2 regions of the Cytobacillus sp. IB215316 genome follow, and region 2 is predicted to be linked to the other one. Evidence: riboswitches for the same ligand, from Rfam matches in the RefSeq annotation. Region 2 holds a riboswitch; the other holds the start of a gene.
What was found. A riboswitch is a leader RNA that binds a small molecule or an ion and turns the genes downstream of it on or off. The one in region 2 is predicted to bind thiamine pyrophosphate.

Region 1: linked by a shared signal. The riboswitch ahead of thiC (phosphomethylpyrimidine synthase ThiC) and the one ahead of tenI (thiazole tautomerase TenI) in region 2 are both predicted to bind thiamine pyrophosphate.

The regions. Positions count from the first base shown of each region.
Region 1 covers NZ_JAXBMC010000008.1:5,341-18,154, forward strand. The annotation lists gene SLH48_RS13480 (ATP-binding protein) at 1-966, opposite strand, end outside; gene SLH48_RS13485 (YppF family protein) at 1,403-1,600, shown strand; gene SLH48_RS13490 (hypothetical protein) at 1,776-2,315, opposite strand; gene SLH48_RS13495 (hypothetical protein) at 2,573-2,740, shown strand; gene thiC (phosphomethylpyrimidine synthase ThiC) at 2,847-4,613, opposite strand; TPP riboswitch at 4,790-4,904, opposite strand; gene SLH48_RS13505 (DUF1798 family protein) at 4,977-5,345, opposite strand; gene SLH48_RS13510 (hypothetical protein) at 5,452-5,661, opposite strand; gene recU (Holliday junction resolvase RecU) at 6,330-6,929, shown strand; gene SLH48_RS13520 (PBP1A family penicillin-binding protein) at 6,970-9,513, shown strand; gene SLH48_RS13525 (YpoC family protein) at 9,796-10,308, opposite strand; gene nth (endonuclease III) at 10,311-10,982, opposite strand; gene SLH48_RS13535 (DnaD domain-containing protein) at 11,270-11,965, opposite strand; gene asnS (asparagine--tRNA ligase) at 12,365-12,814, opposite strand, start outside.
Region 2 covers NZ_JAXBMC010000009.1:19,250-32,063, forward strand. The annotation lists gene SLH48_RS14410 (phosphotransferase) at 1-795, opposite strand, end outside; gene SLH48_RS14415 (hypothetical protein) at 811-1,047, opposite strand; gene SLH48_RS14420 (ABC transporter ATP-binding protein) at 1,389-3,413, opposite strand; gene SLH48_RS14425 (ABC transporter ATP-binding protein) at 3,410-5,167, opposite strand; gene thiE (thiamine phosphate synthase) at 5,742-6,398, opposite strand; gene thiD (bifunctional hydroxymethylpyrimidine kinase/phosphomethylpyrimidine kinase) at 6,400-7,203, opposite strand; gene SLH48_RS14440 (thiazole biosynthesis adenylyltransferase ThiF) at 7,466-8,485, opposite strand; gene SLH48_RS14445 (thiazole synthase) at 8,482-9,249, opposite strand; gene thiS (sulfur carrier protein ThiS) at 9,251-9,454, opposite strand; gene thiO (glycine oxidase ThiO) at 9,624-10,733, opposite strand; gene tenI (thiazole tautomerase TenI) at 10,730-11,347, opposite strand; TPP riboswitch at 11,735-11,841, opposite strand; gene SLH48_RS14465 (YbjQ family protein) at 12,160-12,474, opposite strand.

The DNA of each region.
Region 1 (12,814 bases), on a different contig from region 2:
AAACAGCAAAACTATTAAAGGATAAATCACTAAGAGTGAGCATGCAATACGCATCACCCTCTTAGAAAGTAAAGTCGCATCTAACGCATGAAGGAATAAGAATATGAATAAAATTGCGCTATATGCTGATATATCTTGAATCTTATAGGCCGTATCAATTGAAATTGATGGAAAAAACAGCATAAAGAGCTTCTCACTTCTACATGAGTAAGAGATTAATAAACATAAGAAAAATAATCCATTGTATAAATAAAACTTGTTACTTTTCATTTTCATAAAATAAATACTCATATGATATACACAAAATAACAACAAAACAAAAATAATAGCTAAATCTGTACCAAAAGAGATGAGTTGCAGCTTAGATATGTCCTCTTGAAGGCCAAATTCTATATCGTCAATAATACCCCCATCATAATAATCATATTTAGATACTTGTATGACTAATTCAAAAGAGGATTGATTTAGCGGGAAATACTTTGCATAAGGAATATTACCGATTTGTTGCGTCTCTACATTGTTGGTAGGCTCCCCACTCTGCCCGACTAAATAACCGTTAATAAACAATTTATGTGCCATGCGTATATCATTAATTTTAATTCCGAAAAGTTGGTCAGTATGTTTATCATTTAATAATACCTTTAGTCGATAGGTAGCAAACCCATCTTTATTTATTACACTCGTACCTCGTATTTGATTACCAACGTTCGGAACATTTCGAAAGTTGTTACTAAAATCGTTTTTATTTAAAATAGCAGGTTGTAATAGCACATTTTCATAAAATTCCCAATTCCCATTAAGACTAACTAAGCCATCCTTCTTAAAGTTCCAATTGGTAAGGTCGATAACTCCTTTATTAGCAGTTGGAGCAGATGGGTTAGAATTAGTCACCGGATTTAAAAAGTATAGAAAAAGTATTGCTAATATTAACCCGATGATGATCATTTGACGTTCATGCTTACTCATCTTATTTCTCCTAATTAAAAAATTGTAATTAAATATCGGAATAAATTATTATACTACACAAAATCATGACACAAGAATAAATTGTAATGTGTTTCATCAGTCACGATTAATAAACTTTTTTCTAATTGTTACAGAAAACTAGTTGTATACGTTCAATGACTATGAAAAACAACAGCAACACTTTTCCTAATCTATATTGCTTTTGAAATAAGTAAAGAAAAGATTTTATTCGATTAACACCATATTTAACAAGGCATGAAACTTATTATTGTAAATATTTTATGCGTATATATTTCTACTCTATGAAAAAACACCCCTTTAGAAAAAAATAAAATAAATGTAAGTAATTGTCGGAATTCTCAATATTTAAAATTTTTTAAAAGAGTGCTTTTTCGTGATACCATATAAATAAATTATATTAATCGGAGGGGTTCTCATGAATGTTCAAGAATTGCGTAACCACTTTATTTCTCAAAGGAAATATGAACCTATAGATGGTAATGAATTGCTTGATTTCGCAAGACAAATCTACTTGCATGGAAACCTTCCCATTAGAGATTACAGAAATATTGTACGTCAATTAGAGACTGATGGAGCGCAGAAGCCTGAGTATGTTGTTGATGAAATCGTCTAAACGATATATGCGAGCTGCAAGTCAAAATGGGCTTTCACGTTCATTTGACTTCCGATAATAAAACATAATTGACTAATCTCTTACTATTCATCTAAAAAACTATGACATCATATTATAAGACATAATATGGAGGGGATACTATAATCCCCTCTATTTTTATTCAATACCTAATCTACTAATTATCAATTCCCCTAAAAAAACCACCAAAATCAATGAACTGAACACGCTCTATACCAAAAAGCTTATATTTAATTTTCAACTGCTTAATTTCAGTCGTCTTGTAAGATTGATCAAATTCCTCCATTTTTAGTACATATGTCAATTCAAACCTTTCTTTATCAGGTTGATAGTCTTGAATATCTCGATATACGGTATCTATTTTTCTTTCCTCATTTTCAGCTAAGCTTCCATAAGATCCACTTACATAAATATAAGGTATAGCTGATAATCTATCACTCTCATTTAATGCTGTACCATCACTTTTTATTATTGTAATTTCTTTTATAATTGGACTACCTACACCATTCCATTTCATGCCATAAGACAAATGGACTGCGTCATTATCTCTTAATGATTCTAGTGGAATCCACGTGTGGCTCCATGTTGAAAACCCACTTTCTTCAAAATCCTTGTATAAATTGATAGTTAAAATCACTCCAACAGTGATTAAAATAATGATCGGCCCCGATAAAATAATTAACCATTCTTTTTTCACCTCACCACTCCATTCTAGTTAATACGTTCATGTTAAGAAGTACACTTTTCTTAACATCATTAAAATATATCCCACTTATAGAGATCAGTTCAAAAGATCAATAGGGAATATTTTCATTTTTTTCTTTTTATGGATATTAATGAAGTTTGATCTTATTTTATCATTAAATTCCATTTTATTTTGAATAAAAGTTATATTTATCGCCTTTTTATCCAATAGTAATAAAGATGGAAAACAATACATAGGAGGAATTAAGGATGGGTCGTGGTAAGCATTTTAATCATAAACGGAAAGGTTATAAAAACACCAAACATAAATTCGGACATAATGTAGCAGCAAAACATAAAGAAGAAGCAGAATTTGCAATCGAAACAGTAGCTACGAAGAAAGATCGCCCAGTTTCAATTCACGTTGAAAAAGAGTAAGTTTTGTTAGAAATAGTCTGTGTAAATAAGAGTATTTAATGAAAGTTCATGGTAAAAACAAGTGAGAAGTAAGCGCTATTCGCCTACTTCTCACTATATAGAAGATTTAGCCGTATATATTGGAGCCTGTTTGCGTAAATTCCTCTGCCTTTTGCTTCATTCCTTCTTCTATCACTTCAGACTCATTTTTACCTTGGTCTTTTGCCATATCTCGAATGTCTTGAGATATTCTCATTGAACAAAACTTAGGCCCACACATTGAGCAAAAATGGGCTGTTTTAGCACCTTCGGCAGGCAATGTTTCATCGTGATATTCACGTGCTCGCTCTGGGTCTAACGAAAGGTTAAATTGATCGTGCCACCTAAACTCAAAGCGTGCCTTAGAAAGTGCATCATCTCGATTTTGAGCACCAGGATGTCCTTTCGCAAGATCTGCTGCATGAGCAGCAATTTTGTAAGCGATAACTCCTTCACGTACATCTTCTTTGTTCGGTAAGCCTAGGTGTTCTTTAGGTGTTACGTAGCAAAGCATCGCCGTTCCAAACCAACCAATCATTGCAGCACCTATAGCTGAAGTAATATGGTCATAGCCAGGCGCAATGTCTGTCGTTAATGGGCCAAGTGTGTAAAATGGCGCATCGTGACAAACTTCTTGTTGTTTATCCACATTTTCTTTTATAAGATGCATCGGAACATGACCAGGTCCTTCAATCATCACTTGAACATCATGCTTCCAAGCAATTTTCGTTAATTCACCCAATGTTTCCAATTCAGCAAACTGCGCTTCATCGTTCGCATCAGCAATGGAACCTGGACGGAGACCATCCCCTAAAGAAACTGATATGTCATATGTTTTTAAGATTTCACAAATATCTTCAAAATGAGTATATAGAAAGTTTTCTTCATGATGTGCTAAGCACCACTGCGCTAAAATAGACCCACCTCTAGAAACAATGCCTGTCGTACGCTTTGCAGTCATTGGTATATATCTCAAAAGTACCCCTGCATGAATCGTAAAGTAATCTACACCTTGTTCAGCTTGCTCAATTAATGTGTCACGATATACTTCCCACGTTAAGTCTTCCGCAATGCCATTTACTTTTTCAAGCGCTTGATAAATAGGAACCGTTCCGACTGGAACTGGTGCATTTCTTATAATCCATTCTCTCGTTGTATGTATGTTTTTCCCTGTAGACAAGTCCATCATCGTATCTGCACCCCAACGAATAGCCCATGTCATTTTTTCTACTTCCTCATCGATGGATGACGAGACGGCCGAATTGCCAATATTCGCATTAATTTTCACATGGAAGTTTTTCCCTATAATCATCGGTTCACTTTCTGGATGATTAATATTTGCTGGAATGATCGCGCGACCACTAGCTACTTCATCTCGGACAAACTCTGGGCTCATATTTTCACGTATAGCTATAAATTCCATTTCAGGGGTTATTATACCCTTTCTTGCATAGTGCAATTGTGTGACACATTCGCCACTTTTTGCTCGTAGAGGCTGCTTATTAATATGTGGAAATTGTTCAAGGTTTGAACGAGCATCTGATTCTACATATCCATTATCCTCTGGTTTTATTTCACGGCCTTCATACTGTTCAACATCATTTCGTTTAATAATCCAGTCATCTCGTAGCTTTGGAAGACCTCTCCGTATGTCAACATCATACGCAATGTCTGTATACGGTCCGCTCGTATCGTATACTCTCACAGGCTCATTTTCTTCCTCGCCAAAAGTACCACTAGTATGTTGAAGCTCAATTTCTCTCATCGGTACTTTTACATCAGCTTGATCTCCTTGTACATAAACCTTCTTGCTACAAGGAAATGTCATATTTTGTGCAATACTTTCTTTTGTCATTGAAAATTCCTCCTCAATAAAATGAATGAATCAACTGTCAGATAGTCGGTCTGAATAAAGTATACATATTCAAACTATCTTATGAAATTGCTAACCCATACCAACTAAAAAAGGGTTCTCAAAATTGAGAACCCTTTTGTTGAAAGTAATTTATGACATAGCTATAGTAACAATAAGCTGGTCGAATTCTACTTCCCTACGCTGGTATGAGCCAGATCAGGTTCTAAGAGTCAAAGAACTTTAACGCGCTCTTCTCTCAGTCCAAGCTATTGGACCCCCCTAGTAGTGAACATATGTAGTTATCGTTAATACTATAACACAATTAATATTGTTGTGAATAGAGGAAAAAGAAATTATACAATTTTATTTTTCTTTAAGTTCACTTATCATCGCATTTAATAAATAATCAACTGATTGGTGAAGGTTTAACAAACGCTTCCCCTTCCCTTCATTATAAAAAACTTGAACAGACAATGTTTGCAAATTTTCAAAAGTTGATTCTATTTGCAAAGGATAAATATATTTAGGATTTTGTTCATTAATCCACTGCAAAGCATTGATTTTCCACATATCAAGAATTTTATTAACTTCATTAGCAAACGGATATACCTCACGATAAAAATCAACTTCAACATGAGTAAGCTCTTTTCTTTGTTCCAGTATATCTATGCATTTATTATTAAATGTCTTTAACATATTTGTTAATTTTATTAATTTTTCGTAATTTTCCATATTATTTTCTCCAATTAATCTACTTAAGTTCCAATAATATTATATCAATTCGATGGATTGATTGAAAGGATAGCGAGGGTATCTTTTGCTGAATTTTCATGTGGGATTAGAGTGCAATGTCGATGATGTTATGGTCATATATATTTTCTATTTTATGAAGGTTATTTGATATAGTTTTAATATTCCTTTGTTGTTGCTCAACATATATATCTATGTGTTCTTCAACATGATTAACAAGCTTTTGATCTATTAATTCAAGATAGTCAAGCAATTCATCAAACACCGAATTCTGCAATTCTTTATTGGTCAATTCCATTTATCTTCTTCCTCCTCATCAGTATATTTAACTTACATTATAATCATTGAGCTAAACATAGCCTCTCTTTTACTTATACGGTATAGTTTCGTGATGTTAAGCTCAACACCTCCACGATTGACAAAACTAGAACTAATTCAACAAAGAAAGTCGACAATTTTATATTTGCGACAATTCGACAACGCAGTTCGCATGAAAATAACAGGATTGTTTACACTAATTGTTAGGAGGTGTTTTAGTTGGCCAAAAATAAAAACAACAAGCAGCAAAATAATCGAGAAAATAAACAGAAAGCAACGGGATATGGTAACCCAAAACTAGAAGGCCCTAATAAACCTGCTACTTAACTTCAAACGAAGATGAGGGCTAGCCTTCCCTCATCTTCGATATATTAGGTGTGAATCACCCCAACTACATGTCCTCATAGTACACTCTCCAATCGTTTACTTCATTCAAAATATTATATTTGTAACATTATTATACGAACAATCGTCTAATTATTTGAGGCTAAATAACGTGTAAAAAGAAGTTTATCACTTGCCATAACTTAAAAAAACACCTATACTTTTTTTTTAACATCATTATGATGACACTTTGTTAAAATCGTTACAATGTAGTTTTATTATTTGTTATGATAGTTGGTGAAGTTAGGTGAGGAGGATGAATCAGTGATTCGCTATCCGAATGGTAAATTATATAAAGAAAAACAAGATAAAGATACTAATACCGCTAAAAAAGCTTCATACAGTAATCGTGGTATGACTTTGGAAGAGGATATTAATAACTCTAATCATTATTATTTACTACACAATATAGCGGTTATTCACAAAAAGCCAACGCCAGTTCAAATCGTACAAGTTGACTATCCGAAAAGAAGTGCTGCTGTTATTAAAGAAGCCTATTTTAAACAAGCTTCAACTACTGACTATAATGGTATTTACAAGGGTAGGTATATAGATTTTGAAGCTAAAGAAACTAGAAACAAAACATCATTCCCTTTGCAAAACTTTCACGACCACCAAATTAAACATATGCGAGATGTAATAAATCATAACGGATTGTGTTTTGTCATTTTACGATTTACTAAGAATGAACAGATCTTTCTGCTAGAAGCTACCCACCTATTAAGTTTTTGGGACCGTATGAAAAAAGGAGATAGAAAATCAATAACAAAACAAGAGATAGTGGATTTAGGTCATGAAGTCCCACTAGGCTATAAGCCACGCATTGATTATCTTAACATATTGGATAATATTTATTTCTCATAACTCTGCTAGGGATTATTAAGTTGAAAGGTAGGAATACCACATGGCAAGTCAATCACACTCAAGAACAGCACGTAAACAAGCTGAACGTAACCATAAAAGTAACCAAAAACCTAAAAAAAGTATCTTTCAATTTATTAAGAAACTTATTTTAGTATTTTTTTCGTTAGGAATTATTGGCGCTATAGTTGGAGCAATCGCCTTTTATGTAATCATTAAAGATGTACCTCCATTAGATGAACAAGCATTTCAAGCCTCATTCTCTTCAAAGGTATTTGATAAAGATGGCAATGAATTTGCTGAGCTTGGGATAGAGAAACGCACGTATGTAAAATATAACGAAATTCCAACAGTACTTCAAGATGCATTTCTAGCTGTTGAAGATGCTCGTTTTCTTGAACATCATGGAATTGACCCTATTCGAATAGGTGGAGCCGTTCTTGCTAATATTACAGAAGGCTTCGGTGCTGAAGGGGCAAGTACTATCACACAACAAGTTGTCAAAAACTATGTGTTAACACCTGAAAAAAAAATAAGTCGAAAAGTTCAAGAGGCATGGTTAGCATATAAGCTTGAACAAATTAAATCTAAAGAAGAGATATTAGAACTGTATTTAAATAAAATCTTTTTAGGTGGAAGTACGTACGGAGTAGGCAAAGCAGCTGAAGTATATTTCGGCCTTGATAAAGATAATTTAAATGACATGCAACTACATCAGGCTGCTTTACTAGCAGGAATGACTCAAAGTCCAAATAATTACAATCCTATTAAAAATCCTGAAGCAGCAGAAGAAAGAAGAAATGTTGTACTATCTTTAATGGCGCAACATGGCTTTATTTCAGCTGAACAGGCTGAACAAGCCCAAGCAATACCTGTTGAAGAATCACTGAATGTAACTACAATAGAATCTGAACCTTATGACGCTTTTCTAGATTATGTTATAGAAGAAATTAATGAATCTGGAGATTACGATCTATATTCAGGTGGCCTAGAAATCTATACGACGTTAGATACAGAAGCACAAAAATACACTAATGAGCTGTTACAATCGAATAATGTTGTCAACTTCCCAAACGAGAACCTCCAAGCTGGAATTACATTACTTGATACGAAAACAGGTCAAATAAGAGCCATCGGTGGTGGACGTAATCAAGACGCTGCAAGAGGTTGGAATTATGCTATAGATACAAAAGCACAACCAGGATCTTCCATAAAACCTGTTCTTGATTATGGTCCTGCAATTGAATATTTAAAATGGTCGACATATGAACAAATTAATGATGAACAAATGACATATGCTGATTCTAATAAACAAATATATAATTGGTATGATGGATATAGAGGCTGGATGTCTATGAGATATGCTATAGAACAGTCAGTTAATGTTCCAGCAGTTAAAGCAGTGAGAGAAGTCGGTCTCGATAAAGCAAGAGACTTTGCGGTTGGTTTAGGAATCCCACTAGAAAAACAAATATACGAACCATACGCTATAGGTGGATTTAGTACTGGTGTATCTACATTAGACATGGCAGGTGCATTCAGTGCCTTTGGTAATGAAGGATTTTATAATCAACCTCATGCTGTTACTAAAATTGTTTTTCCTGATGGAAGGGAAATGGATTTAACGCCGGAAACTGAAGAAGCGATGTCAGATTACACTGCTTTTATGATAACTGATATGTTAAAATCTGTTGTTACCAATGGAACAGGTCGGGATGCCTTCGTTAGCAATGCAGTCCCAGTGGCCGGTAAAACAGGATCTACTAACTATCCTGTAGAAGAAACACAAAAATACGGTTTACCGGAAAATGCAACGAAAGACGTATGGTTTGCAGGCTATACAACAGAATATACGGCAGCAATATGGACAGGATTTAATCGAATTAGTGAAGATGCATATTTTAAAAGCGTAGATGAAGAAAAAATTGCCCGTAGACTATTTAAAAATTTATTCACCCACATATCAGGTGGTGAATCTGCTGATTTCACTGTACCTAACAGTGTGGTTCAACAAAAGGTTGAAAAAGGGTCAAATCCCGCAAAATTACCTAGTGAATTTACACCACAAAGTGAAATCGTCTACGAATACTTTGTGAAAGGCACAGAACCAACTAAGGTCTCAGAAAAATATGATAAAATAGACCCACCTAATGGTTTTGAAGCTTTATATGATGAAAGAACTAATGCATTACAATTATTGTGGGACTATACGTTAGATGGATCTGAGGAAGAATTAAGTGACATTTCATTCGAAATTAAACAATCAATTGATGAAGGCCCGTATGAAGTAATAGGCACTACAAAAGAGTTTAGTTACCTCGTACCTGATCCGATTGAAGGGGCAATCTACTCTTATCAGATCTCAGCAGTTAGTGACAGCAATCCAGAAAATAGAAGTGACCCACTAAGTGCCTCTGTTGAGATTCCGATATTTGAGGAAGAATTAGAAAATCCGTTTGATGACTTATTTGATGAAGAGCCAGGAACTGATGATGAAGGAGAAATTGGAGACCCATTAATTGATGAAGGTGACCATGATGAACGGCCACCTGAACCACCTCCAAGTGAAGAGGATAATAATGAATAATAACTGAAAAAACAACAGGCTATGAGAGGTAGCCTGTTGTTTTTTTGTGGGTAAGCTCGTCCAAATGGTGGTTAAACAAAAGTCATTTTTTCATTTGTAAATTAATATTTAAAGATTTTTAACTAAGGTTATTTTCACATAGATTATCGCCCTTCGTGCTCAAGTTATCCACGTATATAACTATTGCTCCGTAAGTTGAATAACTACATAAAGCCCTGTAATAGTAATTAACAAAGTTGACGAACCTTACTCACTAGCTAATTTCAATCTTAAGTATCGATGTTATTTTTGTAATGCAACAATCTTGTAATATATTTTAGTACTTTCTTGAAATAACTCACTAAGCTGTATAAAAGAATGAAATTGATGTGGTTTTTTCATTATAAAATCAATTCTTTCACCTACATTGATCGGTTTGTATTTCAATTCTTTAATTTGATCTTGAATATTAATAAGGTTCGTTACAGGGCTGCTGTTCATCCAAAAAAGCATAGATAAGAACAAACCTAATGATTGAACAATCGCCTGTTTGATATTCGTTTTTTTCCTCTGCTGAAAATGTTGAGTTAACTCTGGTTCAATCCCCTTCCATTTAGCTATTACTATAGGAATATATTGCTCTATCGACAACCAAGGCTTAATTGTATCTATATCGTTATGTGCTGCAATGTCGTAGCCAAAATTAGTTAAATCAACGTTCAATTCAAATGAATTATGTAGGTTAATATTTAGATTTGTTATAGACTCAGGGAAAAAGAGTGTATTTTTCATATGGTTTGGGATATTCAGTTCCAACCTTATTTCTCCCCTTTGGTACTTCTATTGTTCTTTTTCATTCTTTTTTTACCCTCTCTGCACAAATCAAGGAGTGGACATACTTCACACTGAGGTGATTGTGCTTTACAATGATATCTACCGAAAAATATCATGCGATGATGGGTCACAGACCATTCATCCTTTGGTACTTTTCGCATTAGTGTTTTTTCTACTTCTAAAACACTATCCTTCCAACGACATATCCCTAAACGTTTACTAACACGTTCAACATGAGTATCAACAGCAATCGCCGGTATGTCAAACGCGACTGAGACGACTACATTTGCTGTTTTTCTTCCTACACCTGGTAACTTAGTTAACTCGTCACGGTCATTAGGAACAATACCTCCATATTGCTCGATTAATAACTGAGATAGATTGCGGATATTTTTCGCCTTATTTCGAAATAAACCAATAGATCGAATATCCTGTTGTAACTCTTCTAATGAGACTGCCAAATAATCTTCAGGCTTCTTATACTTTGTAAACAACTTTTTAGTTACTTTATTTACAAGTGCATCGGTGCATTGTGCAGATAGAGCAACAGCAACCACAAGCTCAAATGGATTTGAGTGATTTAGTTCACAATGTGCATCAGGAAACATTTCCCCCATTTTATCTAAACAAAACCTAATTTGTGTATTATTTAACATAGTATATTTCACACCCAATTTTAATTATTGACTACTCCGCATTAATTGTTCCTTTCCCTACGAACAGATAACACTAATAAAGATTATCATTAGTGACGGTTATTCCTCTTTTATAAAGATCAATATCATACAGTCTCCGTTGGATTTTTAGGTTAATTTACAACATTGTAAAGTAGTATTCTTTGTAATGCGGATCAGTCTTGTTAATCAATTTACATAAGTAAGTAGGACAAAAAAAATCAGGCTGCAAATAGCTCACCTGATTGTTCGCTACTTTTTTCAAAAGATCACTGCTGTTCAAGCCAATTATAAAAAGGAATAGTACGTTTATATTCCCCTTCCTGTGTACTTGACCGTTTTTGTTGATGCTTCCGAATATTTTTACCGTAACTTTGAGCTTGTTCAACCGTTTTTATCCCATTCTTTTTCCACTCAAATAATATGCGATCAATATATCTAAAATTTAATTTTCCTGATAGTACTGCTTCACGCAATGCTGTCTTAATAATGATTGGATTATATTGATCCTGATCAAGCCACATAGATAATGTTTCACCTTCGAATGGTGATAAAGGTCGACCAAACTCTTCTTCAAACATCACATATAAATTAATATCTTCTTTGTTTGGTTCTTCAACCGCAGTCTCTGATACAAAGCTCATTAAAACTTTTTCCCACAATGGCTGCAAGGAATACTGCTCATTAATTTTTCCATGCTCATCACTGCCTTCTTCAATACGAATATACGCTCTTTTTATTAACAATCGTAATATATCCGTGCACTCTTCTGTTGAAAGTGTCATTCTATCAGCTAATTCATTTGGTGTAGGGAATTTGTTTCCTTGTTCTATAAAAGAATACACATGTAAAATTAACATAAGTTCCTGTTCATTAAGGCCAATCTGTACGTAGTTTTGTAACAGCAATTTTGGGATAGAGATACTGCCTTGATCAAGCCAGTCAAGCATTTTATCTTTACTTATCATTTATGACACCTCGTCCTTAGTATAACATGAACAAGAATATGTGATGACCGTTTACAAACCATTTCACAGTACATCATATATGCAAAAAGGATGTCTCAAAAGAAAACGATCTGACATACAATTTCTTGCAATAAGGAGATTCTTCCTTAAATATTGGATGAAATGTAAGTTAGATCCTTTAGAGTCACCCTCCAAGGGAATTTATCAGTCATAATATGCTAAATAGCAAATGACAGACAAACATAATCATTTTAGTTTATATTTCAACTTAATTATTTATGAATACCATTTATTACAGTGAGATCTTCACTATTCACTTTCTGGTGAAAACCTTACCCCATTTAAAGCTCCCACCTATTGAGGTGGGAGCCGGAGAACATTAAAAGTTAACTAATATTAAGGATATAGACGGTTTAATAAACGTGGGAATGGAATTGTTTCACGTACATGCTCAACACCACTAAGCCATGCTACCGTTCTTTCTAATCCTAAGCCGAATCCAGAATGGGGAACCGAACCGTATTGACGCAAATCTAAATACCATTGATAAGCCTCTGGAGATAAATCATGTTCCTTCATACGTTGAGCTAATAATTCAGCATCATGTATGCGTTCAGAGCCACCAATAATCTCACCATACCCTTCTGGAGCAATTAAATCAGCACATAACACAACATCGTCTCGATTTGGATCTGGCTGCATATAAAAAGGTTTTAATGCTGTCGGATAATGTGTTATAAATACTGGCTTTTCAAAACTTTCTGCAATTGCAGTTTCATGAGGAGAACCAAAATCATCCCCCCATTCAATATCGTCAAAGCCCTTGTCGTGTAAAAACTTAATTGC
Region 2 (12,814 bases):
TTCTTCTTCAGTTAATGTAATATATTCAAAATATCCTTTTGTAAATTCAGCCCATTCCTCTTCAGTAAACAACCTGCTAGGTGCGGTTTCTATCTCAGTATGGAATAAAATTAATGCTAATGCTAAGTCTACAATTCTTGGAACAATTCCTCCATTGTCTGGATCAATTAAAACTGGATGATTATCTTTTTCGTAAACTAAATTACTTGCTTTATAATCCCAGCTTGCATTAACCATTGGTAGCGTTTTTTTCTTTAAACGAGAAAAATCACTCGTTAAGAAATCTTCAATACGACCTTTTAATATATTAAACTCTTTTTTCTCTGGACGATTTTTTAATAAGTTAGATGAGATCTCCTGCAAATCATTTGTTACATCATTCGTAAATTCATCATCAAAATTTAGCCAATCAAACCGAGCACATTCAAACGTATCTACTTTATTGTGAATTTGACCTAATAATCTTCCTGCTTCATAGATGTCTTGAAGAGAACCATCATATTTACGACCTTTAATAAAAGGATACATTGTCCAAGTATGGTCTTTATATTGAATGAATGGATTTTCCACCTTGACTGGGGTAACCACTTTTATTCCATTAGAATGTAAGCTCGTAGTCCATTCAACAAGCTTTTGTGCAGTATCCATCGTTCTTCGAGTTCGTTTAATAATAACATCCTGCCCTCGATACTGACATTTATATACAGGAGAATATCTATATATAGAATTAGCAGCTTCCTCTGTCCATTCCACATCCCATAACCTGAACAAGTTTTGTGTTTCTTGAGTATTCACTTATATCACCTTTTCCTAATTTATAGAACGTTCATTACCTCTTTTGAAATTTCCTGTTACCTTAGCAAGAATTAATTGAACTTCATGCTTACTATTGGCTTGTTGAAGTTTAGTAATTATTTTTTCTGCTTCTTTACCTTTTAATGTTTTTACTTGTTTACCCATCCATGTAATAAAAACTGTGTTGTTCTTTGTTACTCGGTAACTAAACATTTCTTCATTTAATCTACCCCGTTTATCAATTTCCGTCATGGTCGTTCACCACCACTTGTCGATTTTGATCTATAAACCTGTTTTGACCGATAAACCTCTCTATTTGACCCATAAATTCATGTTTTTGACCCATAAATGTCTCAGTTTGACCCATAAAACATGTTTTTGAACCATAAATGTCTCAGTTTGACCCATAAAACATGTTTTGACCGATAAACCTCTCTATTTGACCCATAAAACACGTTTTTGAACCATAAATGTCTCAGTTTGACCCATAAATTCACGTTTTTGACCCATAAAACATGTTTTTTAATCGAAAACTCCTCGTACGATGTAAAAAACATGTTTTAGATAGGTCATCCGTTACGTTGAAGTACCGTTTATCCTGCTAAAGACGACTGTTTACCTTGTTGTAACTGGTACATCTGATAGTATTTTCCTCTCATTTGCATGAGATCATCGTGATTACCTTGTTCAACAATTCGTCCTCGATCGAGTACTAAAATTTGATTCGCATTTTTTATCGTCGATAGGCGATGAGCGATAATAAACGTTGTACGTCCTTTTTTCAACACTTCTAACCCGTCCTGAATAATCTTTTCAGTTTCTGTATCAACATTTGCGGTGGCCTCATCAAGAATGAGAACTGCTGGATCAAAAGCAAGTGCACGTGCAAAAGATATTAACTGTCTCTGCCCTGTAGATAACGTACTCCCTTTTTCAATTACCTTCTCGTCATAGCCATTTTGTAAGTTTTTAAGCAATCGATCTGCCCCAACATCTCTTAAAGCTTTTTCTACTTGTTCACGAGTTATCATTGGGTCATTTAAGCTAACGTTAGAAGCTATTGTGCCCGTAAACAAAAATGGATCTTGTAAAACGATTGCCATATGCTGCCTTAACATTTGTACTGGGATAGTATTTATATCTTGACCGTCAATGAGTATTTTGCCTTCTTTCGTATCATAAAAGCGGGACAGAAGATTCATAACTGAACTTTTTCCTGAACCCGTATGACCTACAAGTGCAATCGTATCCCCTTCCTTCGCCTCAAAGGAAATATCATGGAGAACTGTTTCCCCTTCTTTATAGCCGAAAGAAACTTTATCAAATGTAACATTACCTTTATAGCGTGGCATTTTATCCTCACAAACTTCTGTGCCATCTTTGTCAAGAAGCTCAAAAACTCGTTCTGAAGATACTAATGCTTGCTCAAGATTTGCTAATTGGTTTACTAATCCAGTGATCGGTTGGAATAGACGATTCAAATAATCAACAAACGCATATAGCACACCTAGGGATATAGCCGAATTTACTGTTAATGATTGGCCACCAAAATACCAAATCAAAGCAACGAAGGCAATATTACGTAGTACGCCAACTAAATTATGAGATGTTAAAGAATTTAAGCGTAGTAACTTATTTTGATGGTCGAAATAATCTTTATTAATTTCTTCGAATTCTTCTTTTGTTTCAGGTTTTCTTCGGAATGCTTGAATAATAGTCATTCCTTGTATTGATTCATTGATCATTGCATTTATATCACTTAAGCGTGATCGTATGATATGGTTGTATTTTGACGCATACTTTCGATAAAATTTAATCCAAATGACTAGTATTGGAACAAGCACTAAACAAATGAGTGCAAGTTTTACGTCCAATAAAAATAACGCAATATAAATACCAGTAATATAAATAATACTAGTAACGAATGTTGCTAACACGGTTACAAATAGTTCTTTTATCGTTTCAGTATCATTAGTAATCCTTGAAACTATTTTTCCAGCTGGTAAACTGTCGAAATATTTAATTGGCAGTTTTTGAATATGTGTAAATACATCGTTTCTCATTTTCTTAATAATACGATTTGCCGAAGTTTCTAGATAAAATTTTTGCCCATATGTGAATATTGAAGCGACGACAAGCAAAGCAAAGTACACTAAAATTAATTTAAATAAATCGTCTACTTCTGGCATGTAAAAAGATAATAGCTCATCATTTGTTAGTTCGACAGCTGGATAGCTCATCTGTTCATTACTACGGGTAATGATCAATGTGCCGTCATCAAATGTTCTTTCACCCTCAGGAGTCGTAACTGGTTGGTCAACAAACACATAATCTCTACCTACTTGTAAGACGCGAACCTCTTTTCCTTTTACTTCATCGACAGAAAAATGATCCTCCCGTTTGTACCATGTATCTTGATATAATACAGCGTTTTCCCCTTCATCTGTTTCATACCACGGATAACTATCAATTCCTAAAATGTGCTGATCAATCATGCGCTTTGCAATAAATGGACCAGCTAAATCAGCTGCAACAGCAACCATTAGCATGAGTAGTGCAAAGATGATTGTTTTTTTGTATAAAAGAGCATAATTAAATAAGCGTTTTCCTATTGTCATACAACCACCTCCTCTTCAATATGTTCTTCTAGTTGCTGACGGTCATATTGCTCTTTGTACCATCCGTTTTGTTGTAGTAATTCAAAATGGGTACCATCTTCAGTGATTTTTCCATCTTCGAGAACGAGTATTCTGTCAGCATGCTGGACAGCAGACAATCTGTGTGTTGTTATAATTGTAGTTTTGCCAGCTCGTTCTTGCTGGATATTCTCAATAATTTTTGTTTCTGTTTTAGCATCAACTGCTGAAAGAGAATCGTCTAGAATCAGTATTTCTGGATTAACTACGAGCGCTCGAGAGATAGAAATTCGCTGCTTTTGCCCGCCCGACAATGACACTCCTTTTTCTCCTACTAATGTTTCTAGTCCTTCAGGAATAAGAGCTAAATCTTTACGGAAAGCAGCTAAATCAATGGCTTTGTCAATCTCTTTGTCTGTTGCGTCTTTCTTACCAAATATGATATTTTCTTTTACAGTTCTAGAGAACAGCACGTGATCTTGAGGAACGTAACCGAGCCATCCTTGAATTTGCTCTATCGCAATATGCTCAAGTGACACATCAGAAATAGCAATATTTCCAGTACCAAGCGGGTATTCACGTAAAAGTTGTTTTACTAACGTTGTCTTTCCACTTCCTGTTTTACCAACAATCCCTAACGTTTCTCCACGAGATAGATTGAATGATATTCCCTCCAAATTATTAACCTCTGAAGAAGGATATTTAAATGTCACATTGTCAAATGAAATTGCTCCTGGATATTCAAGCGAACGAGGTTGCTTATCGTCCATTACATCTGCTTCATATGAAAGTGTTTCGTTAACACGATCTAGTGACGCATTACCACGTTGCATTACATTCATTAATTCTCCCACTGCAAACATTGGCCATATAAGCATTCCTAAATAAACGTTAAATGAAACGAGCTCACCTAATGTAATAGCCTTATGAAAGACTAGATACGCTCCGTAACCTAGACCTATTAAATAACTCATACCAACTAATACTTTTATCGTTGGCTCAAACAGTGCATCAATGACTGCAACTTTTACATTTTTCTTATAAACATCGTTGGTCTGGGACTCAAATTGTTGTCGGTCTGCTTGTTCCTGTACATATGCACGCACAACTCGAACACCTGATATGGATTCCAACACACGGTCATTCATATCACCAAATGAATCCTGAGCTTCCGTAAACCGTTCATGGATTTTCTTTCCATAAATCTTCATCGCAATCGCCATGATTGGCATTGGTAACACTGCCGCAAGAGTTAACTTCCAACTGATCATAAAACCCATTGTAAATAATATCGTCAACATATATGCAGAAGAATCTATGAGTGTAAGTATTCCAAAACCGGCTGTGATTGATATGGCTTTTAAATCATTCGTAGCCTGTGCCATTAAATCCCCTGTGCGTTTCTTTTCATAAAATGTTGGGGTCATCTTTAATAAATGATTCATAAATCTTGAACGTAACGTTCGCTCCACAACGAACGCTCCACCGAATAAGTTGTACATCCATTTATATGTCATTGCATATGTGACAACCATAATTGCCAATAACACCAATAAATATTGAGTCAGTTTTTGAACAGTCAAACTACCTACAAAAATATCGTCAATTGCCCCACCGATTAGCCATGGCGGAATCACCTCTAATATGTTCACGATAAACAATAATGTAATTGCCACTGCGTAGCGTTTCCATTCTTCCTTAAAAAACCATTTTAATTTTAATAAAACTGAAAACATGTGATCATCCTCCTTTTCTTAGTTGTCTGTACGCTAGCCACCTTCGAGATCTCCAGTATTCATCGTTCTCAATGATTGTTTCGCTTCCATTTCATGTCCTCCTAAAAAATTTGGTTAAGTATGTTGTTTTAGTGTTCAATGAACAGAAATACCTTTGCTCTGTTATGTTGAACAATCGTTATATATAAAAAGGGCATATCCGAATGATTCCAGATATGCCCTAATTATCCAATTATATTGTATAGCAATATAAAAAGGCACAAACCACGGATTAATTCCATGACCTATACCTTGTGAGAACAATTGTTTTCAACTTCTGAGATTTTTTTAAAAATCTCTTAGTTTAAATATAAAAAGCCGTCATTGGATAGGTCACGTTTTTCATTATGAAGTTATTGTTATTGTTCACGTCTACATCTTTGATATCAGTAATGAATACAATTTTCTTCATCATTTCGTAACCCTCCTTGTTAATAGTTAAAGTTAATACTTTGCTAGATTATCATTAATTGGCTTGTTCTGTCAATTCTTATTTTTTAAAAAAATATGTGAATTAACAAATTGTGTTAACGATTTAAATCTTTGCTGAGCTAACTTCTTCAATTAATTTGCGTGTAGCACTCATTTTATCATCTGCATGTGTAATTGCTGTAATGACTGCAACACCCTCTGCTCCAGCTTGTATTATTGGATGAATCTTTCCAGCTTTTATCCCACCAATTGCAACAATCGGTACCGAAATGTCGTTGTCTCTCATTTCTTGAATAATCGAAGGTCCATTTACATTTGTCGCATCTTTTTTTGTATTAGTTGGATAGATTGAGCCTACACCTAAATAATCGGCTCCTTTTGCGGTTGCATCTTTTGCTTGCTCAACTGTATGAGCAGATACGCCTAATACCATTGTGGAGCCTATTTTACTACGCACATTTTCGACTGGCTCATCCTCTTGGCCAATATGTACACCATCTGCTTGAAGCTTAATTGCTAATTCAATATCATCGTTAACGAAAAAAGGGATGTTGTGATCTTTACATATCTTTTGAAGCTCAATTCCTAGATCATATTTTGCTATGCCACTTTTTGCTTCAATACCTTTTTCACGATATTGAAAAGCAGTGATACCACCACGGATCGCTTCGAGTAGAACGACACAAGGATCACCTAAACAATCTTGGCTGCCCATCACGAGATAAAGTGGTAACATTTCTTGAACCTTTTTATTAGACATTTTAAAGAGCTCCTTTCTTGCCAAATGCCCAATGATTCGTAGGTCCATGTCCCAAACCAATGCCTAACTCATGCTGTATCGCTGCTTGGATAAAAGCTTCTGCAGTCTCAATAGCCTCGTAAATAGCTTTTCCTTTAGCAATTTCTGCGGTAATTGCCGCTGCAAAAGTACAACCAGTTCCATGTGTATGTCTCGTTTCTATTCTTTTGTTATGAAACTCATAAAACTCGTCACCATCAAATAATAGGTCTACAACAATATCGTCTTCGTCATGACCACCTTTAATGATTACATTCTGTGCACCTAGTTCATGAATCATTTTTGCAGCTTTTTGTCGATCATCCAAATTATTTATCTTGATGCCTGCAATTATTTCTGCTTCTGGTATATTCGGAGTAATAACATATGCTAACGGGATTAAGTACTTCTTAAGAGTCGTAACCGCTTCTTCTTGAAGCAAGGCAGCACCACCCTTTGCAACCATTACAGGGTCAACAATTATATGTTGCCACCTATATTCAGAAATTTTATTAGCTACCGCTTTGATTAATTCACTCGAAAATAGCATGCCAGTTTTTATGGCGTCTGGAGCTAAATCGGTAGCGATAGAGTCTATTTGTTGAATCGTAGCTTCTACTGTTAATGGGAAGACCCCTTGAACACCGAGAGTATTTTGTGCGGTCACTGCTGTAATAGCAGACATACCAAACACATCAAGCTCTTGAAATGTTTTTAAATCAGCTTGAATCCCTGCTCCACCTCCGCTATCAGATCCAGCAATTGTTAATGCTTTATATACATTCATTTGTACCATCTCCAACTTTACTAGGATGTTCAAATAAGTAAGTGCTTGATAATGGGAAGGATTTTTTGAACATACACTATTTTATTTAGCTCATTTTAAAATGTTGTTATTGCTACTAAATTAGAACAGCTTTTGAAGGTTTATACATCCTCATTTGGATGAAGTAACAATGCTTTGTTTATCGCTAAAAACAACACTCAAAGCAAAACAGTATGTTGTTTGACTGTATTGGCAATGAGTGTCTTCATTTCATTACATGTTTTCACCCTAAATATTTGTGATATAACGACCTTGCCTCTGATATTTCCTTTGTGCCGTGAACGAGGACACGACCATCTTTAAAAATAACGAGCCGATGTTGACCTGTCGAAAATGTAACTAAATATGGATTACGCTCAACCGTACCACCTTGAGATTTCAGTAGATCAGCTACTTTTTCCAAATCCCGATCAATTTTTTTTGGTGGTCGAATTTGTACCGCGTCTCTGCCACAAAGAATGGCTGATTTCGTTTGATTTTCATAAGATAGAAATGGATAGGTTCTATCTTCACCACAAGATGAACATTCAGTCTTCTTTACTTTATCAACACTAATTGCTGAATGTTGATTTTTCCAAAGATCAAAAGATACTAGCTTTTTTCTTAAAGCAGCCCAGTCTTCGACTAATATCTTTAAAGCTTCAGTTGTCTGATAAGCGACCACCATTTGAACTGCTGGACTAATAATTCCAGCAGTATCACATGTCATCCCTCCTAAAGGGACTGTTTCTAGTAAACAATGTAAACATGGTGTGATTCCAGGGACAATTGTATAGCTAATTCCATAGCTTCCAACACAAGCACCATATATCCAAGGAATTTCGTATTTTTGCGAAATATCATTTATTAGCAATCTCGTATCGAAATTATCGGTTGCATCAAGGATGAGATCTACTCCTAAAACCAACTCTTCCATTTCTCGTACAGACACATCTGCAACATGTGCATTGATTTCCACATGTGAATTTATCGCTTGTAATCGGCTTTTTGCTGCAACAGCCTTAGGTATTCTCTCTTGTGCATCTATTTCACTATAAAGTTGTTGTCTTTGTAAATTGCTCCATTCAACATAATCTCTATCAACGATTGTTAATTTTCCAACCCCTGCTCGCACGAGGGCTTCAGCATTGCCTGTTCCTAATGCTCCAGCCCCAATAAGGAGTACATGCTTGTTAGAGATTTTTTGTTGACCTGTTTCACCAATCGGTAAAAATAATTGTTGTCGTGAATAACGTTCACTCAACCAATGCTCATTCCTTCCATCGGACTGCTAGCAGTAGCATATCGTTTTTTTGGTATACGCCCCGCCTCATACCCTAACCGTCCTGCATCAATCCCCAGCTTCATTGCTTGTGCCATCTTAACCGGGTCATTTGCACCAGATACTGCTGTATTCAACAATACACCGTCAGCACCTAACTCCATTGCTAAGCTTGCATCTGTTGGACTACCGATTCCTGCATCTACGATTACTGGAACCGTAGCCTGTTCAATAATAAAGCTTAAATTTAAAGGATTGATAATACCTTGTCCAGAGCCAATCGGTGATGCACCTGGCATAATTGCATGACAGCCTAACTCCTGTAGTTTTCTTGCTAGTACAACATCATCAGACGTATAAGGCAAGACAATAAAGCCTTCATCAAGTAATTGTTCGGATGCTTTGTACGTTTCTATTGGATCTGGTAGCAACGTTTTTGAATCTCCAATTACTTCTACTTTTATCATATCACAAAGACCAGAAGCTTTTGCTAGCTTTGCAATACGAACAGCTTCTTCAGCCGTTGCTGCGCCAGCCGTATTTGGTAATAACTTATATTTACTCACGTCTAACTGTTCTAAAAAATTAGGTTGACTTTTTTCATAAATATTCATTCTTCGAACTGCAAAAGTTAATACTTCTGTATTCGATACATCAACAGCTTCCTTTTGTACCTCAAAACTAGAATATTTACCTGTTCCTAAAAATAAGCGTGATGAAAATTCATATGGTCCAATTTTTAACATATTAACCGCCTCCTACAAAATGTACAATCTCAATTTTGTCATTATCATTTACTTGTGTATCTTTATGATCCTGCTTTTGTAAAATAGTAGAGTTAATTTCAACAATAACAATGTTATCCTCAAGCTCGAAGTGGGCGAGTACATCTGATATATTTTCTAAATTATCAGGTACATCTACCCGATCACCATTAATAAATAACTTCATTCTCACACTCCTTTCACTAACAACATTGTCTAATCATAGATTGTTATTTTCATAGTTTCTAGCTCGATGTTGATTTGCGTACAACATTCAATCTGTTTACGTAAGCTAGCTGTATATCTCATCAACAAAACATACGGAAAAAGAACCTATATTTAAAAACCCAATCATTTTAACGATCAATTCGAAAATGGTGTATTAACTCATGATCAAGATTGATTCCTTCAACTAAATCAGCAGTAACTTTGCCAGTTATAGGGGCTAACAAAATCCCATTACGATAATGCCCTGTAGCTATAATTAAGCCCTCCACATGCGGGTGCTCCCCTAACAAAGGCATACCATCGTGAGTTTGAGGACGAATGCCAGACCATGCTTTTTCAAATTGAGTGTTGATGATTTCTGGTAAAATGATCGAAGCTTTCTCTATTAGACTACAAACGGAACCCGTAGATACTGTCGTATTGAATGTATTTGGGTACATTGTTGCTCCAATAATTATTCTTCCACCCTTTTTTGGAACTAGGTAACAATGATGAGAAAAGATTGTTTGTGTTAACAGAGGTTTGTCAGTTTTGACAGCTAAACATTCCCCTTTTACTGGATAGCTAGGCAATGATAACCCAGTTTGCTTGACAACCATGTCCGTCCAAGCACCGCTAGCTACAATAATCCGTTCGGAATGGAATTCACCCTCGTTTGTCACAACACCTTGGATTCTATTATTTTTTATGATTAATGAATAAACATTCGTTTCCTCTTTGATCGTAGCTCCTAGCACCCTTGCTGCCCTAAAAAATGCAATCGTTAAATCATAAGCGGACACTTGGCCATCTGTAGGTATACTCATAGCTCCTCTTACAATTGGAGACAGTGAAGGTTCATATGCTCTCACTTCTTCAGATGTTAAATATTCAGTTTGTTCCCCAATATTTTTCTGCAATTGAATAATGTGTTTTAATTGCTGCTCCTCTTCTTCACTTATTGCAATCTTGAGCATTCCTTTGTTCACATACCCAATATGGACGTTCGATTTGCTTTCTAATTCCTCGATCGTTGTAGGAAACATGCTCCTGCTTTTTTTAGCTAATTGAAACAGTGGCCCATCCTCAGTTAATTCCGCTTGAGCTGCTAACATCCCTGCAGCAGCACCAGAAGCTTTACTACCTAATTGATCTTTCTCAATGACCAGCACATGGTGCCCTCGCTTTGCTAGATGATAAGCGATTGAACCACCATTTATACCTCCACCAATAACGATGGCATCATACGTTTTCTTCATGTAATCATCTCTTTCGATAACATTTTTGAATATTCCTTTACTGCTTCTATAGGCGTTTGGGCTAATAATACGCCTGACAATACTGCCACTCCATCTACTCCTCTATCTATCAGTTCAGGAATATGAGATGGTTTAATTCCTCCAATGACAATTAAAGGTATAGATAGCTGTTTTTTTAATTCTTCGACGCTATCAACCCCTTTAGCTATCACTCCTTTTTTGGAGGAGGTAGGATAAATATGACCATATATCACATAGTCAGCCCCTTGCAGTTCTGCTTCAACAGCCTCTTCTATTGAATGAACAGACTTCCCTATGCGAAGTTTTGGAAATGCCCTTTTCACATCGCCTACTGATAAGCTATGATATGCTAGCTGAACACCACCAACTTCAGCAATTGTAGCAACATCAATTCGGTCATTTATGACTATTTTATTAAGTGGTACACTTCGTTGAATTAGTTGATTAATCGTTTGGTATAAGTCTCTCGCTGACATTTGTTTTTCACGTAAATGTATAGCAGTTGCAAAAGGATGAATCTCACTAATAATCGAAACAAACGTGTTTATTGATTGTGTCCCAGTTGAAACAATATGTAGCTCTTTGTTTGCCATAAGACCTCCTTGTAAATAAATTTAGTCAAGTATTTGAGCTTAGTTTATTCAGCTCTAGACATTACTCACTAATAAACGGTCTCACATATCAAGATGAGGAATGTACCAACTTAAATATACTTAGCAATCCAAACGGCTCATCGCTATTGAGAATTATCCATATACTATAATTTGTTTCCTAGACGTGATTGGCAAATAGGAAAATAACAATATTGAAATGTACATGTCGCCAGCAACAGTCATAAGCATAAGCAACTAAAAAACCCACTCTTGCGTAAGAGTGGGTTTACATGTATCGAATGCATGAATAGTTGACGTTATTAATCCAATTCATGAATAATATGTCTCACACCTATTTCATAAATTAAGCATGAAGACAAAGTCATTATCACATGTTGTCCACTTCCCTACGCTGGTGTCAGCCAGATCAGGTTCAAAGGGTCTGGAAACAAGCTTCCATCTCAGTCTTTATTCAGACTCCCCTAGTGTTAATATATTTAGTTAGGCTGTCTCATACTTTCCTATGAAAGCCTTTAGCTATTTCTTTTCATAGTATAACACATGTACTAGATTTCTCAATTAATATATATGACAGTTGAGTGAATATCATGACTCACAGCTTTTCACAAGATATAGAATTTTTATAATCTTTAGAGAAGAAGAGATTTCCTGAACTTTAGTTATATTCGTTTTTAAAAAAGCAAAAAGGAATATCATATCAACTTTTCACATTTAAACGATGGGGACCAACAATCCCTCGCGAAACTGTACTAATTTAATAAGAAAGCAACAAATTTCACGAAATAAACTTACTATTCAACTACTACAGCTGTTCCGAATGCAATGATTTCAGAAGCACCTGTCATCACATTAGATGTTTCTAAGCGTAAACATATAATGGCATTCGCCCCTTTACTTTTTGCATCTTCTACCATTCTGCTAATCGCCCGCTGCCTAGCCTCATCCATGACTTCTGTATATTCTTTAATTTCTCCTCCAACAAGTGTCTTAAGCCCTGCCATGATATCTTTACCAATATGCTTCGTTTGCACAGTATTCCCTCTAACAAATCCTATTAATTGTTTGATCTCTTTCCCTGGGACAAAATCAGTAGTTACTAAGATCATCTTGATCTTCCTCCTTTTTTTCTTTTAAACGTTCAAAAATTAACATGACAAGTAACATGATTAAAATAACAAAAGCACTACCAAAAAAATACAAACTTACTTTGAATTTAATTAAGAGAAATACAAACCCAAGTATTTGAAAACATATGATTAAAGTAATTAAACAATATTTAAGCACACTCAATACAAACCACCTCTAAAATATAGTTTTGTGAACAAGTATTAAAAATATGTTAATCATGTATATTACGAATGCCCCTATCAAATAGTTCAAAGAAAAAACAAAAAGCCCCTATGAAGAATAATCCACATAAGAGCTCGATGAGCATGTAAGTTGTTA